One region of the Streptomyces sp. NPDC057702 genome, then DNA from elsewhere that is predicted to be linked to it. Evidence: riboswitches for the same ligand, from Rfam matches in the RefSeq annotation. Region 1 holds a riboswitch; the other holds the start of a gene.
The links. Region 1 has a riboswitch for cyclic di-AMP ahead of ACFVFR_RS06180 (M23 family metallopeptidase). Riboswitches for the same ligand answer to the same signal wherever they lie in the genome.

Region 1 (7,555 bases):
CCAGGATGTACTGCGTCTGGACGTCCGACAGCGAGAACCGGGCCATCAGCGATTCCTTGGCCTGCGCCGCGTTCTCGCTGGAGCGGATGACGCGGATGACCTCGTCGATGTCGAGCAGCGCCGTGAGCAGGCCCTCGACCAGGTGCAGCCGGTCCTGCCGCTTCCTGCGCCGGAACTCGCTGCGCCGCCGCACCACCTCGAAGCGGTGGTCCAGATAGACCTCGAGGAGTTCCTTGAGACCGAGCGTGAGCGGCTGGCCGTCCACCAGGGCGACGTTGTTGATGCCGAAGGACTCCTCCATCGGCGTCAGCTTGAACAGCTGCTCAAGGACGGCCTCGGGGTTGAAGCCGTTCTTGATCTCGATGACCAGCCGCAGCCCGTGCTCGCGGTCGGTGAGGTCCTTGACGTCGGCGATGCCCTGCAGCTTCTTCGCCCCGACCAGGTCCTTGATCTTGGCGATGACCTTCTCCGGGCCGACCGCGAACGGCAGCTCCGTCACGACCAGGCCCTTGCGGCGCGGCGTCACGTTGTCCACCGACACCGTCGCGCGGATCTTGAAGGTGCCGCGACCGGTCTGGTACGCGTCCCGCACGCCCCCCAGGCCGACGATGCGACCGCCGGTGGGCAGGTCGGGGCCGGGCACGAAGCGCATCAGCGTGTCCAGGTCCGCGCCCGGGTGCCGGATCAGGTGCCGGGCGGCGGCGATGACCTCGCCGAGGTTGTGCGGCGGCATGTTCGTCGCCATGCCGACCGCGATCCCCGACGAGCCGTTGACCAGCAGGTTCGGATAAGCGGCCGGGAGCGCGACGGGCTCCTGCTCGCTGCCGTCGTAGTTGGGGCTGAAGTCGACCGTGTCCTCGTCGATGGACTCGGTCATCAGCGACGTGGCCGAGGCCATCCGACACTCGGTGTACCGCATCGCGGCGGGCGGGTCGTCGTTGCCCAGCGAGCCGAAGTTGCCGTGCCCGTCCACCAGCGGCAGTCGCATCGAGAACGGCTGGGCCATGCGCACCAGCGCGTCGTAGATGGACGCGTCACCGTGCGGGTGCAGCTTGCCCATCACCTCGCCGACGACCCGGGCGCACTTGACGTACCCCCGCTCGGGGCGCAACCCCATGTCGTTCATCTGGTAGAGGATGCGGCGGTGCACCGGCTTGAGGCCGTCCCTGGCGTCGGGCAGCGCGCGGGAGTAGATGACCGAGTAGGCGTATTCGAGGAAGGAGCCCTGCATCTCATCGACGACGTCGATGTCGAGGATGCGCTCCTCGAAATCCTCCGGTGGCGGGGTCTTCGTGCTGCGGCGGGCCATCGCGGCTGCGGCTCCTTCTCCTACCGGTACGAGTGCTGACGTCGACCATTGTGGCCCGCCGCACTGACAACGCCGACCACGACCCGGCTGGTCGCGCCCGGACGGGAGCGCCGCGCACCCCGCGCCGACGCCACCGCGCGAGCGTCCTTCGCGGGGAACTTCGCCAGATGTCAGCCCGCTTGCATACAGTGACAGGACTGCTCAACCCGCGATAGATCGCGCGATCGAAGGGACGTACATGCCCATGGGTCACACGGCCACGCAACAGGCCGGCTCCGGCGGCCTGACAGCGACCGAGCACCGCCTGGCGAACGGTCTGCGTGTGGTGCTCTCCGAGGACCACCTGACCCCGGTCGCCGCGGTCTGCCTCTGGTACGACGTCGGCTCCCGCCACGAGGTCAAGGGGCGTACGGGACTCGCCCACCTCTTCGAGCACCTGATGTTCCAGGGCTCGAAGCAGGTCAGCGGCAACGGGCACTTCGAGCTCGTGCAGGGCGCCGGCGGTTCGCTCAACGGCACCACGAGCTTCGAGCGGACCAACTACTTCGAGACCATGCCCGCCCACCAGGTGGAGCTGGCCCTGTGGCTGGAAGCCGACCGGATGGGGTCGCTGCTCTCCGCGCTCGACGAGGAGAGCATGGAGAACCAGCGCGACGTGGTGAAGAACGAGCGCCGCCAGCGCTACGACAACGTGCCCTACGGCACCGCCTTCGAGCGGCTGACCGCGATGGCCTACCCGGAGGGCCACCCCTACCACCACACGCCCATCGGCTCGATGGCGGACCTGGACGCGGCGTCGCTGGAGGACGCGCGGCAGTTCTTCCGTACCTACTACGCGCCGAACAACGCCGTGCTCTCCGTCGTCGGCGACATCGACCCCGAGCAGACCCTGGCGTGGGTCGAGAAGTACTTCGGCAGCATCCCCGCGCACGACGGCAAGCCCACCCCACGGGACGGCGCGCTGCCCGACACCATCGGCGCGCAGTTGCGCGAGGAGGTGCGCGAGGAGGTGCCCGCGCGCGCCCTGATGGCCGCCTACCGGCTGCCGCACGACGGCACCCGCGAGGCGGACGCCGCCGACCTGGCCCTGACCGTGCTCGGCGGTGGCGAGTCCTCCCGCCTGCACAACCGGCTGGTGCGCCGCGACCGCACCGCCGTCGCGGCCGGCTTCGGACTGCTGCGGCTGGCCGGCGCGCCCTCGCTGGGCTGGCTGGACGTCAAGACCTCGGGCGGCGTGGAGGTGCCCGCCATCGAGTCCGCCGTGGACGAGGAGCTGGCCCGCTTCGCCGCCGAGGGCCCGAGCCCGCAGGAGATGGAGCGGGCCCAGGCGCAGCTCGAGCGCGAGTGGCTGGACCGGCTGGCCACGGTCGGCGGCCGGGCCGACGAACTGTGCCGGTACGCGGTCCTCTTCGGTGACCCGCAGCTCGCGCTGAGCGCGGTGGACCGGGTCCTGGACATCACCGCCGACGAGGTGCGGGCCGTCGCCGCGGCCCGACTGCGTCCCGACAACCGCGCGGTGCTGGTCTACGAGCCGACCGAGCCCGCCGAGACCGGCGAGGGCGAGGAGACCGTGGAGGCCACCGAGCCGACCGATGTCGTGCGGGCGGCCCCCGCCGACGCGGCGACCGAGGACAACGACGAAGGGGCGGGCCGGTGAGCGACGCAGCGACCACGACCGCGACACAGACCGACGCGACGGACACCACCGTGACCAGCATGCAGTTCCACCCCCAGCCCCAGCCCGGCCAGGCCAAGCCGTGGGCCTTCCCCGCACCCGAGCGCGGCCAGCTCCCCAACGGCCTGACCGTGCTGCGCTGTCACCGGCCGGGCCAGCAGGTCGTCGCGGTCGAGGTCAACCTCGCCGCGCCGCTGGAGGCCGAGCCGCAGGGGCTCGAAGGCGTGGCGACCATCATGGCCAGGGCCCTGTCCGAGGGGACCGACCGGCACTCGGCCGAGGAGTTCGCGGCCGAGCTGGAGCGCTGCGGCGCCACCCTGGACGCCTACGCCGACCACCCGGGCGTGCGGGTCTCCCTGGAGGTTCCGGCCTCCCGGCTGACCAAGGCGCTCGGACTGCTCGCCGACGCGCTGCGGGCCCCCGCCTTCCCCGAGAGCGAGGTGGAGCGGCTGGTGCGCAACCGGCTCGACGAGATCCCGCACGAGCTGGCCAACCCGGCGCGGCGGGCCGCGATGACGCTGTCCAAGGAGCTCTTCCCGGCCGACTCCCGGATGTCCCGGCCCCGCCAGGGCACCGAGGAGACGGTGACGGGCGTGGACGCCGCCGCCGTGCGCGCCTTCTACGCCGCCCACGTGCGCCCGGCCACGGCCACCGCGGTGGTCGTCGGCGACCTCACCGGCGTGGACCTCGACCAGGCGCTCGCCGAGACGCTGGGCGCCTGGAGCGGCGACACGGCCGCGCCGCGCCCGGTGCCCGCCGTCACCGCCGACGACAGCGGCCGGGTCGTCATCGTGGACCGGCCCGGTGCCGTGCAGACCCAGCTGCTCATCGGACGGGTCGGCGCCGACCGGCACGACCGGGTGTGGCCCGCGCAGACGCTCGGCACCTACTGCCTGGGTGGCACCCTCACCTCCCGGCTGGACCGCGTGCTGCGCGAGGAGAAGGGCTACACGTACGGCGTGCGGGCCTTCGCGCAGGTCCTGCGCTCCACGCCGGAGGGCACCGGCCTCTCGCTGCTGGCCATCAGCGGTTCGGTGGCCACCGAGGTGACCGGCCCGGCGCTGGAGGACGCGTGGAAGGTGCTGCGCACGCTGGCCGCCGAGGGGCTCACGGACGACGAGCGTGACGTGGCCGTGCAGAACCTGGTGGGGATCGCCCCGCTGAAGTACGAGACGGCCGCCTCCGTCGCGGGCACCCTCGCCGACCAGGTGGAGCAGCACCTCCCGGACGACTTCCAGGCCCACCTCTACCAACGGCTCGCCGAGACCGGCACCGTCGAGGCGACCGCGGCGGCGGTGGCCGCCTTCCCGACGGACCGTCTGGTGACCGTGCTGGTCGGCGACGCCTCGGTGATCGCGGAGCCGGTCAAGGCGCTGGGCATCGGTGACGTGCGGGTGGTGACCGGCTAGCACGAGGCGTGGCGGGGCGCGGAAGCCCGTAGGCGTACCGACCGGGCTGGCGCGCCGTCAGGCGGCGTGGGGCCCGGTGCGGTCCCGCGCCGTCCCGTCTCCCGCGCTCGCCGCCCGGAGCCCGCCGTGAGGCGTGTCCCGGAGCGTTCGCCGGTCCGCGTGCGGCGGCTCGCGTCGCCGCCTCGCCAGCGGCGGCGCCCGAATCGCCCCGACCCACACGAGCGGAGCGCGGAGCTCCGGTCGCCGACGTGTGGTTACGGCGAGTCAGGAGGCCCTGGTGTCCCGTGGGATGCCAGGGCCTCTCGGTATGTCTGGTTTGCGGGAGAGGCTGCCCGTCTGCCGTGTGGCGTGCGCAACATTCACCCGGTTCTGTTTGCCGATCAAAAGACGTCCCGCTTAGCGTCAGCCCCGTTGCTCGTCACAGATCAGCCACACCCGTGGCACCGGGCAGCCATCGCCGAGTCCCTCATGGCGCGAGCCAGGGGAGCCGGGGACCCATGTCCCCTGGGGTGAATCGGCCGCCATCCTCGCGAGGGGCGTGGCGACCGTAGGAGACCTTCCTGCTCCGAACCCGTCAGCTAACCCGGTAGGCGAGAAGGAAGGAAAGGAGTACGCCTCCTCATGGCGCTCACTCGTGCCACTGGGCGGCACCGTCGCCCCAGCCGTCTTACCCGGAGCAGCGCGAACGTGGCGGGCATGGCCACTCTCGCCGCCACCGGAGTCGTCGCCGGCATAGCCGCCCCCGCGATGGCCGCCTCCGGCGCCGCCGGCTCGCAGGAACCCCAGGACACCGGTCTGCGTCAGGCGGTGGCCCTCAACGACGGCATCGCCGACAAGATCGGCGCCCAGGCCGACGCCCAGTACTCCGCCGCCGAGCAGGCCGCGGCCGAACAGCAGGCCGAGGAGGAGGCGCGCCAGCAGGCCGCCAAGCACGCCGCCGAGATGAAGAAGAAGGCGGAGGAGGCCAAGCGCAAGGCCGCCGCCGAGGCCGCGAAGAAGAAGGCCGCCGAGAAGAAGGCGGCCGAGGCCCGCGCCGCCGAGGCGCGTGAGGCCGCCGAGACCCGTGCGACCGAGACCCGCGAGGCCAGCGACACGCGGGCCACCCGCACCGTCGAGCGCACCACGCTGGGCGCCGCCTACGTCTCCCCGGTCGCGGGCAGCTACGTCTCCACGCAGTACCAGGCGTCGGGCGGCAACTGGTCCTCCGGCAGCCACACCGGCATCGACTTCCACGCCGGCCTGGGCACCTCGGTGCGTGCCGTAGGCGCCGGCACCGTCGTCGAGGCGGGCTGGGGCGGCGCGTACGGCAACAACGTCGTGATCAAGATGAACGACGGCACCTACACCCAGTACGGCCACCTCGACTCGCTCTCTGTCTCGGTGGGTCAGAGCGTCGCCCCGGGCCAGCAGATCGGCCTGGCCGGCAACACGGGCAACTCCACCGGCGCGCACCTGCACTTCGAGGCCCGCACGTCGCCCGAGTACGGCTCGGACATCAACCCCGTCGCCTACCTGCGCTCGCACGGCGTCAACATCTGAGCCGGAGCCGGCCCCGCGCGGACGGCGGCAGGGCACGGGGGCGCACCCACCCGTGCTGAGCCCGGCACGCCCGGGGCCACCGGTCGGGCGGCCGTGAGCTCGCCCCCGCGCGTCGCGTCATCTCGAAGGCCCCACCCCCGCCGGGTGGGGCCTTCGGCATGCGCGCTCCGGGGCGGGCCGGTGGCGGCCGAGCCGAGCGGTCGGCCCGCCGGGGGCCCTGAGACGTACGCGGGCGGGGCGCGCCCCGGGGGTGCGGGCGGATGGGAGGCGCGGGAAACGACGAAGCCGCGGTGACGACCCTGGGGGCCACCGCGGCTTCGGAAGGTACCGAACGGCGAGTCAGACCGTCTCCGGGAGCTCCTCAAGGCCCTCGGCGACGAGCTTGGCCAGACGGTCGAGCGCGGCGTCGGCGCCGTCGGCCTCGGAGGCCAGCACGATCTCCTCGCCGCCCTGCGCGCCCAGGCCGAGCACGGCGAGCATCGAGGCGGCGTTGACCGGGGAGCCGTCCGACTTGGCGATCGTCACGGGGACGCCGGAGGCCGTCGCGGCGCGGACGAAGATCGACGCGGGGCGAGCGTGCAGGCCCTCTGCCCAGCCGACGGTGACGCGGCGCTCAACCATGGTGTTGCCCTTCAGGTGGTTGCTGTTGTCTAGACCAGTCTCTCACGGGGTGCGGTGTGCTCCGGCGGAGCCCTTCCACAGCCTGCCCCGGCACAAGGGCGCGCGCGAATCGAACCGTTGTCGGTGCCCCCACCTAGTCTGGACCCATGGAAACGCCGCCCGAGCACGCCTACCCGACCCACTGGGAAGCGGACGTGGTGCTCCGTGACGGCGGCACCGCCCAGATCCGCCCCATCACCCCCGACGACGCCCGGCGCCTGGTCGACTTCTACGAGAAGGTCTCGGACGAGTCCAAGTACTACCGCTTCTTCGCCCCCCACCCCCGGCTCTCCGACCGCGACGTGCACCGCTTCACCCACCACGACTACGTGGACCGGGTCGGCCTGGCGGCGACGGTGGGGGACGAGTTCATCGCCACGGTGCGCTACGACCGCATCGACGCGCGCGGGCTGCCCGCGTCCGCGCCGGCCCAGGACGCCGAGGTCGCCTTCCTGGTCCAGGACGCCCACCAGGGGCGCGGTGTGGCCTCCGCCCTCCTCGAACACATCGCGGCCGTCGCCAGGGAGCGCGCCATCCGGCGCTTCGCGGCCGAGGTGCTGCCCGCCAACACCAAGATGATCAAGGTGTTCACGGACGCGGGGTACACCCAGCAGCGCAGCTTCGAGGACGGGGTCGTCCGGCTGGAGTTCGATCTGGAACCCACGCCCCGGTCGCTGGCCGTCATGCGCGCGCGGGAGCAGCGCGCCGAGGCCCGCTCCGTGCGGCGGCTGCTCGCACCCGGTTCGGTCGCGGTCGTCGGGGCCAGCCGGGGGCCCGGCGGCGCCGGGCGGGCGGTGCTGGTCGACCTGCTGACCGGCGGCTACACAGGGCGGGTGTACGCGGTCAACCACGCCTTCGCGCCCGGCCGCTCGCGGCTGACCGGCGACGACCTGGCCCAGGCCCGCCGCGAGGCCGCCCCGCCCGGCCCGCCGGCCGGGGTCCGGGCCGACGCGCCCCCGCCCG
Region 2 (7,555 bases), on a different contig from region 1:
GGCGGCGAGCAGGTCCGGCGCGCCCTGCGGCAGGTCAGCCACCGCGTTCAGGACGAACGCGTGCTCACCCGCGCGCAGCGGCGACTTGCCGAACGTCTTCTTCAGCAGCTTCTCGCCGTCGGCGGTCAGCGCGGTCCGTACGTCGACGGCCTTGATCTGCTTCGGCGTGGTCTGGGCGTTCTCCCGCTTGATGGAGTACGTCAGGAAGTCGACCTGCCGCGCCTTGGCCCGGTTGACCGAGGCCGACACCTGCGTGTGCGGGGTCTTGTTGACATAGTTGTGGATCTTGGTGAGGTCCAGGCGGTCGTCCCGGTCGCGGAAGGTCACCCCGCCCTTGAGCTTCGCGTAGTCCCGGGTGCCCTCGGTCAGCGGGAACGACACACACTGGTGCTGCTTGCCGGTGAGCTTGGCGCCCCCCGTCGCGGCCAACCGGATCTTCGCCTCGGCGAGCCGCTTCGCGGCCGGCTTGGTCAGGCAGAACTCGGCCTTGCCGTTCTGGATCGGCGTGGTCGTCTCGCGGGCCTGGGCCGGCGTCACCGCACACGCCAGCGCCGCCGCAACGACGGCCGCACCCGTCATTCCTCGCATCATGACTCGTCCTCGTTGCATCAGGCCGACCGTGATTCGGTCGGCACGTCGAGGACAACGCCGAGTGCCTCCTGAGGGTGACGTCCGCCCCGGGAACATCACCCGGCCTGGTGAGCGTGGCGCAAAGCCGGGACATCCGAAGGCCCCTGCCTCATCCTGGCCCGCGAACGGGCGGGTGACGGCGCGCGCCGCCACCCGCCCGACGACCACGGCCCGGCCGTGGGACGGCTCAGCGCACGCGGCCGTACCAGACCTTGTTGGTCCAGATCTTCTCCAGCCGCACCGACTTGCCCGGCTTGGGCGCGTGCCAGATCTTGTTCCGCCCGGCGTAGATGCCCACGTGGTAGACGTTCCGGCCGGAGTGGAAGAAGACCAGATCGCCCGCCTTGCGGGACTTCGCGGACAGGTGGCGGGTCTTGTTGTACTGGGCGGCGGCCGTGCGCGGCAGCTTCTTGCCCGCCTTCTTGAACGAGTAGAGCGTGAGCCCCGAGCAGTCGAACCGGTGCGGGCCGACCGCCCCGTACTTGTAGGGCGCGCCCTTCTTGCCGGCCGCGACCTTGAGCGCCTTGCCGGAGGTCGTGGCCGCCTGTGCGTCGGTCGACATGGCCGGTACGAGCGAGGAGCCCGCCAACACCGTCGCGGTCAGAGCGGACGCGGTGCCGATACGGGTGGCGAGCGCGGGTATACGTGGCTGCGCGGACATACGAAAGCCCTTCGACATCCGCCTGCGAAAGATGACCTGTCGGGTTCGGGCTGACGAAGTTGCCCGGCCATCTACGTGGCTTCACCCCAAGGGCCACCGAATTCGTGGCCCGTCGTACCTGGGTCTCCCGTTCCTGCCGATCCGTGGTCTTCTCCCTGGGTCCGCGCGGCGGCAGGACTCGGCGTCCGCCCGGACCGCCCCGCCGTGGTGACGGGGGCTTGGTGCTGTCGGATAGGGATACTGCGTCATTCACGGCCCGAAATCGCAGCCGAAAGGGCCGTATGTGAAGTTCTTCACCTTCGTCGGTGACGCAGAACCGCGCCGCCACAGGTACCCCATACGAGTCGCGCACACTCGCCCTGACCTGCGGAAACAGCAAACCGGACGGGGAGGTTCCACGGCGCGGCGCGGCTGTGGGCCATGCAGCCGCCGAACGCGCCCGGTCCGGAGTGTGGGCGGTGACGAGACGTCACGCCGCGCCCAGCGCGGGCCGTCGGCGAGCCCGGCACCCCGCGACGGCACCCCCGTGGCGCGGGCCGACAGCGCGCGGCCCCCGCCCCGCCGGGGCGACACGGCGCCGCCCAGGGCCGCGCGCGCCGCCTTGGGGTGTGAACGCGGCTCAGTCGGCCGTCTCGCGCGGGCCGTCGGCCGGGCCGTCGAACGAGCTCGTACCGACGAAGGCCCGGAACTCCTCACCCGGCACCAGCCGACGGGAGCGCACCCGCGTGAAGCCCGCGTCCCGCATCTGGTCCAGCAGCTCGGTCGGGCGCGGCAGTGTGCCGGTGAAGTCGGCGTAGGCGCACCACAGGTTCAGCATCTCGATACCGGGCCCGCCGCCCTGGCAGCTCGTCGTCAGCAGCAGCCGGCCCCCGGGCATCAGGAAGGAGCGCGCCCGCTCCAGCACCTTGGTCCGCTCGCCCTCGGGGAAGTAGTAGATGTTGTTGTGCAGGGTGACCAGGTCGAACTTCTGCTCCGTGGCGTAGGTCCGCACGTCGCTGCGCACCACCTCCACCCGATCGGCCAGCCCCCACTTGTCCAGGTTCCCCCGGGCCTGGGCCACCACCTCGTCCTGGAGGTCGATGGCCACCGCCGTCAGCCGGGGGTTGAGCGAGGCGGCGTGCCGCACGTAGGTGCCGCTGCCGCACCCCACCTCAAGCAGGCGCACCGGCGCCGCCCGGTCCACGTGCTGCTCCACCACCGCCTGCACGGCGGGTTCGAGCACACGCGAGGAACGGGCGATCAGCGCGCCGTCCTGGTCGGTGATCGCCACCCGCCGCCCCTCGCGCAACATCGCCGGGGCGTCCAGCAGCAGCGGGGCGTGGAAGCGCATGAGCTGTTCGAGCAGCGCCACGTACGCGTCCGCCTCCGCCTTGGCCAACGCCCTGGCCAGCCGACCACGCAGCCGGTAGCGCCCCCCGCGCTGGCCGAGCTCTCCCAGCCGTACGCCCATCTCCAGCCAGGCGCCCAGCAGGTGCTCCTCTCCGTGCATGCCGAGCTCGTCGGCGAGTGCGGGCGCGTCGAGCGGCTGCCGCGCCAGGTGGCGCAGCACCCCGCTGCCGGCGGCGGCGGCCAGGAACGAGGCGCGGTAGGCGGGCGCCATCAGGTCCTTGGGCAGCCGCATGGCCAGCGAGAAGTGACTGCTGCGCACCAGCTTGGCGAACGTGCGGATCTTCACGGGGAGTTCCTCATCTGTGCTGGGGGTGGCGATGGCGTACGCGCGGGCGACGGTCGGGCCGACGCGCGCCCCGCCGGCACCGCAGCCCGCGACCCGGCGGCCGGCGACGCGGTGGCGGGTGGCGCGCACCACGGACGGCTGTCACACCAGGAGGGTTGACGGCACACGTGCGCTGGGGAACTGACTGCCCAACGCCCCGCGGGCCCATACGTCGCGCGTCGATCACGCGCAGGGGACAGGTGTATCAGGAGATTGACCGATCGCACCGGGCCCAGCGCGCCCGCCCTTTCACTCCAGCACGCCCCGGCGCACCGTATTCCGAGGCGATTGGCCAGGCCGAGTCGCCGGTACGACGTCGCGCGGCCGAGACCCCGGTCCACTCGTACGGGTGACATATAGTCCGGTTGCCGCCGAGTGGGCCACCCGGGTCTCCGCCCAGTCGGCCCAAGGAGTTCGGCGCCGTCCGCTCAAGTGCCCCCCGAACGCCTGTAGGTGAGATCACCCCTCCGTTTCAGCGCGCTTCAAGGTTGACCTAAGGCCGCTGCTGAACGGTGGTGCCGCCAGTGCATCGTTTAACCAACCGGCACGCCGCTGGGGGAGATATGACCACCGCACCACAAACGGAAGCCGCCTTGGGCGTGGACCTCGAACTCGATGTCATGAGCGCCTCGGACCAGGAAATGGTCGCGCTCAAGGAGAAGGTCTACGAGCACAAGATCGTGGTCTTGAAGCAGCAGAGCCTCTCGCCCGCGGAATTCGTCGCCTTCGGTCGACGACTGGGCGAAGTGGAAACCTACTACCAGCCGATGTACCACCACCCGGAGCACAAGGAGATCTTCGTCTCCTCCAACGTGAGGGAGTCAGGTCAGCAAATCGGCGTGCCCCAGACAGGGAAGTTCTGGCACCACGACTACTCGTTCATGGCCCGGCCTTTCGGGCTCACGCTCATCTACCCGCAGGTGGTGCCCCGGGAAAACCGCGGCACCTACTTCATCGACATGGGCAGGGCGTACCAGAAGCTCTCCCGCGAGATGAAGAACGCCATCGAGGGAACGTACAGCCGCAACAGCGTCCGGCGGTACTTCAAGATCCGCCCCGACGACGTCTACCGACCGATCACCGACGTGCTCGCCGAGATCGAGGACCACACCCCGGCGGTCACCCACCCCACCGTCTTCCCGCACCCGGTCACCGGCGAGCCGCTGCTCTACATCAGCGAGGCGTTCACCTTCGAACTCCAGCAGGCCGATGGCACGCCGCTGCCCGACAGCCTGTTGCGGGAGCTGCTGAGCGCCGTCGGTCAGGCCGACCCCACCTTCCAGCACGAGAACATCCACCTCCAGACCTTCGACAAGGGCGACCTCCTCGTCTGGGACAACCGCAGCCTCGTGCACTGCGCCCGGCACACCGTCAAGCCCGAGCCCACCGTCTCGCACCGGGTCACCGTCCACGACGCGTACGAGTTCTACGCCGGCATCGGCGCCCAGCAGCCGGCCGACGGCCGCTGAGGGGACCCCGTGGAACTCATCACACCCGCCTCGTCGCGGTCCGTCCGGTACGGCTGCGACGAGCCGCTCCTGCGCCAGGTCCTCACCCCGTACAAGCCACACTGCCGCTACCTCACCAGCGCCACCGTCACCCGCCAGGGTGAACCCCGCGACGGCGGGCGGGTCAGCGCGCGTGGGGAGTTCACCATTCCCGAGTCGTGCTACATCGACGACACCGGACATTTCAACTCGGTCGAATTCAACCTGTGTTTCAACCAGCTCGTCTACTACCTGCTGGCGAAGTCCGTCAAAGAGCACACCATGTGGCCGTTCAGCACCTGGACGCTCGAGGAGTTCTGGGAGCGGCAGCTCCCCGACATCCTTATCGTCGACTTTCGCAGCACCTTTCGCCGCGCCATGCGCGGGCGCGGGTTCTGGGGCGAAATCGATGTCGTCGGCATTGACGAACGCGATGGCGAGGACGGTTCGATCGCCCTCGTCAGCACGCTGTGTCGCTACGGCGAACAGGACATGCCCGCCTGTCACGGCGGTGTGCGGCTCGCCGTACGAACGACGAGAAACCGGGCCGCGTAAATGCGTCGCGTCAACACCTGGCACGGACTGTGCGAAAAGAAGAGCAGGAGCCATGTCACCTCACGTCACTGAATCACAGGACCGCACCGCGAACGCCACCCCCACCGCACCCGGAGTCGTGCCCGAACCCATCGCCATCGTCGGTATGGGACTGCGCATTCCCGGCGGCAGCAACGCGCCCGACGAGTTCGCCGAGTTCCTGCGCACCGGCCAGTCCGGACTGCGCGAACTGCCCACCGACCGCTGGGACCCCGAAGGACTCACCTCCGACGACCCGGAGGCCAAGGGCGTCATCCGGTGCGAGCGTGGCGGATTCCTGGACCGCATCGACCAGTTCGACGCGAAGTTCTACAACATCTCGCCCAAGGAAGCCGACTACATCGACCCCCAGCAGCGGCTCAGCCTGGAAACCGCCTGGGAGGCGCTGGAGGACGCCGGCATCGACCCCGGTCCACTGCGCCACGGCCGGGGCGGGGTGTACGTCGCCGTCAGCAACACCGACTACGCGGGCGAGATGGGCGCGTACGCCAACGAGGAGCTCAACAGCTACATGCCCACCGGCGCCGCGCTCAGCGCCGTCTCGGGCCGGCTGTCCTACTTCCTCGGCTGGCGCGGACCGTGCATGACCATCGACACCGCCTGCTCGGCGTCGCTGGTCGCCGTCCACCTGGCCGCCCAGGGCCTGCGACAGGACGAGACCGATGTGGCGCTGTGCGTCGGCGTCAACGCCATCGTCAACCCACGCCCCTACATCCTCGCCAGCCAGTCCAACATGCTGGCCCCCGACGGCCGGTGCAAGACCTTCGACGAGGCGGCCAACGGCTACTGCCGCAGCGAGGGCGGCGGCGCGCTCGTCCTCAAGCGGCTCTCCGACGCGCAGCGCGCCGGCGACCGGATCTACGCCGTGGTCCGTGGCTCGGCCGTCGGCTCCGACGGCGAGAGCAGCTCCCTGATGGTGCCCAACGGCACCGCGCAGGAGGGGCTGATGCGCAGAGCGCTCAGGTCCGCCGGCATCGGCCCGCGCGACATCTCCTACATCGAGGCCCACGGCACCGGCACCCCGCTGGGCGACCCGATCGAGATCGGCGCGATCACCTCGGTGTTCAGCGAGTCGCACAGCCCCAGCGACCCGGTCACCATCGGATCGCTGAAGACCAACATCGGGCACATGGAGTCGGCGGCGGGCATCGGGGGGCTCGTCAAGACCGCGCTCCAGATGCGCGAGTCCACGATCTTCCCGCACCTGAACTTCACCACCCCCTCCACCCGGATCCCCTGGGAGCGCTCCCCGGTCGCGGTCGCCACCAAGGCCCACCCGTGGACGGCCGAGACCAAGCGGGCCCTGGTCAACTCCTTCGGCCTGACCGGCACCATCGCCTCCGTCGTCCTCGAACAGGCCCCCGAGCCCGTGGCCGCGCCGGCCACCCCCCAGGACGACGACGGCGGCCATGTCCTCACCCTCTCGGCCAAGTCCGCACCCGCGCTGACCGGCCAGATCCAGCGCTACCAGCGGTTGCTGCGCAACGAGCCCGAGACCGACATCGGCGACCTGTGCTACTCGACCAACGTCGCCCGCGCCCACTTCCCGCTCCGCCTGGCCGGCGTCGTCCGCGACCACGACGACGTCGCCCGCCTGCTGGACCGCGCCCTGGCCAAGGCCGGGCAGGCCAGCCCGGCCGCCGGCGGGGCGCAGGTGGCGTTCCTGTTCTCCGGCGGCGGCACCCAGTACGTGGGCATGGGGCGGCCGTTGTACGAGCGCTTCTCCGTCTTCCGCGACCACCTGGACGCGTGCGACCGGCTGTTCGCCCCGCACCTGGGGCGTTCCATCCGCGCCATGATCCTGGGCGAGGTCGACGACGCCGACCTCATCCACCAGATCAGCTTCATGCAACCCGCGCTGTTCGCGCTGGAGTACGCGGTGGCCAGGCTGTGGCTGTCGTGGGGCGTACGCCCCTCCGTACTGGCCGGTCACAGCATCGGCGAGATCGTCGCGGCCACCGTCGCCGGCCTGTTCACGCTGGAGGACGCCGTCACCCTGATGGCCGCCCGCGCCCGACTGATGGACGCCTCCCCACCCGGCGCCATGACCGCCGTCGAAGCGTCCGTCGCCGAGGTCGCCGGCCTCATGGACGGCCACGACGAGCTGTCCGTCGCCGCCGTGAACGGCACCCGCCAGCTCGTCCTGTCCGGCGACACCCGGTCGCTGGCCTTCGTGGAGCGCCAGCTCACCGAGCGGGGCATCAAGAACCGCCGCCTCGCGGTCTCCTGCGCCTCCCACTCGCCCCTGATGACCGACGCGGCCCGGGACCTGCGTGAGGTCGTCGCCGCACTCACCTTCCACGAGCCCGAGTTCACCCTCATCTCCAACCTGACGGGCAAGGTCGCCAGCCCCGCCGAGATCTCCACCCCCGACTACTGGGCCCGCCACCTGCGCGAGGGCGTCAAGTTCGCCGACGGCATGCGCGCCATCGCCGAACGCGGCCGGCACGTCTTCCTCGAATGCGGCCC

Region 2: it holds a riboswitch for cyclic di-AMP, as region 1 does, so the genes downstream of both, ACFVFR_RS20440 (C40 family peptidase) here and ACFVFR_RS06180 (M23 family metallopeptidase) in region 1, are expected to answer to the same signal.

Annotation. Positions count from the first base shown of each region.
Region 1 is NZ_JBHVJC010000006.1:114,036-121,590, forward strand. Features, by position in the region: gene ACFVFR_RS06165 (DNA topoisomerase (ATP-hydrolyzing) subunit A) at 1-1,309, opposite strand, end outside; gene ACFVFR_RS06170 (M16 family metallopeptidase) at 1,548-2,966, shown strand; gene ACFVFR_RS06175 (M16 family metallopeptidase) at 3,026-4,393, shown strand; cyclic di-AMP (ydaO/yuaA leader) riboswitch at 4,839-5,000, shown strand; gene ACFVFR_RS06180 (M23 family metallopeptidase) at 5,015-5,932, shown strand; gene ACFVFR_RS06185 (HPr family phosphocarrier protein) at 6,272-6,553, opposite strand; gene ACFVFR_RS06190 (GNAT family N-acetyltransferase) at 6,700-7,555, shown strand, end outside.
Region 2 is NZ_JBHVJC010000025.1:110,151-117,705, forward strand. Features, by position in the region: gene ACFVFR_RS20435 (hypothetical protein) at 1-579, opposite strand, end outside; gene ACFVFR_RS20440 (C40 family peptidase) at 818-1,291, opposite strand; cyclic di-AMP (ydaO/yuaA leader) riboswitch at 1,295-1,485, opposite strand; gene ACFVFR_RS20445 (SAM-dependent methyltransferase) at 1,911-2,966, opposite strand; gene ACFVFR_RS20450 (TauD/TfdA dioxygenase family protein) at 3,569-4,474, shown strand; gene ACFVFR_RS20455 (FcoT family thioesterase) at 4,484-5,047, shown strand; gene ACFVFR_RS20460 (SDR family NAD(P)-dependent oxidoreductase) at 5,100-7,555, shown strand, end outside.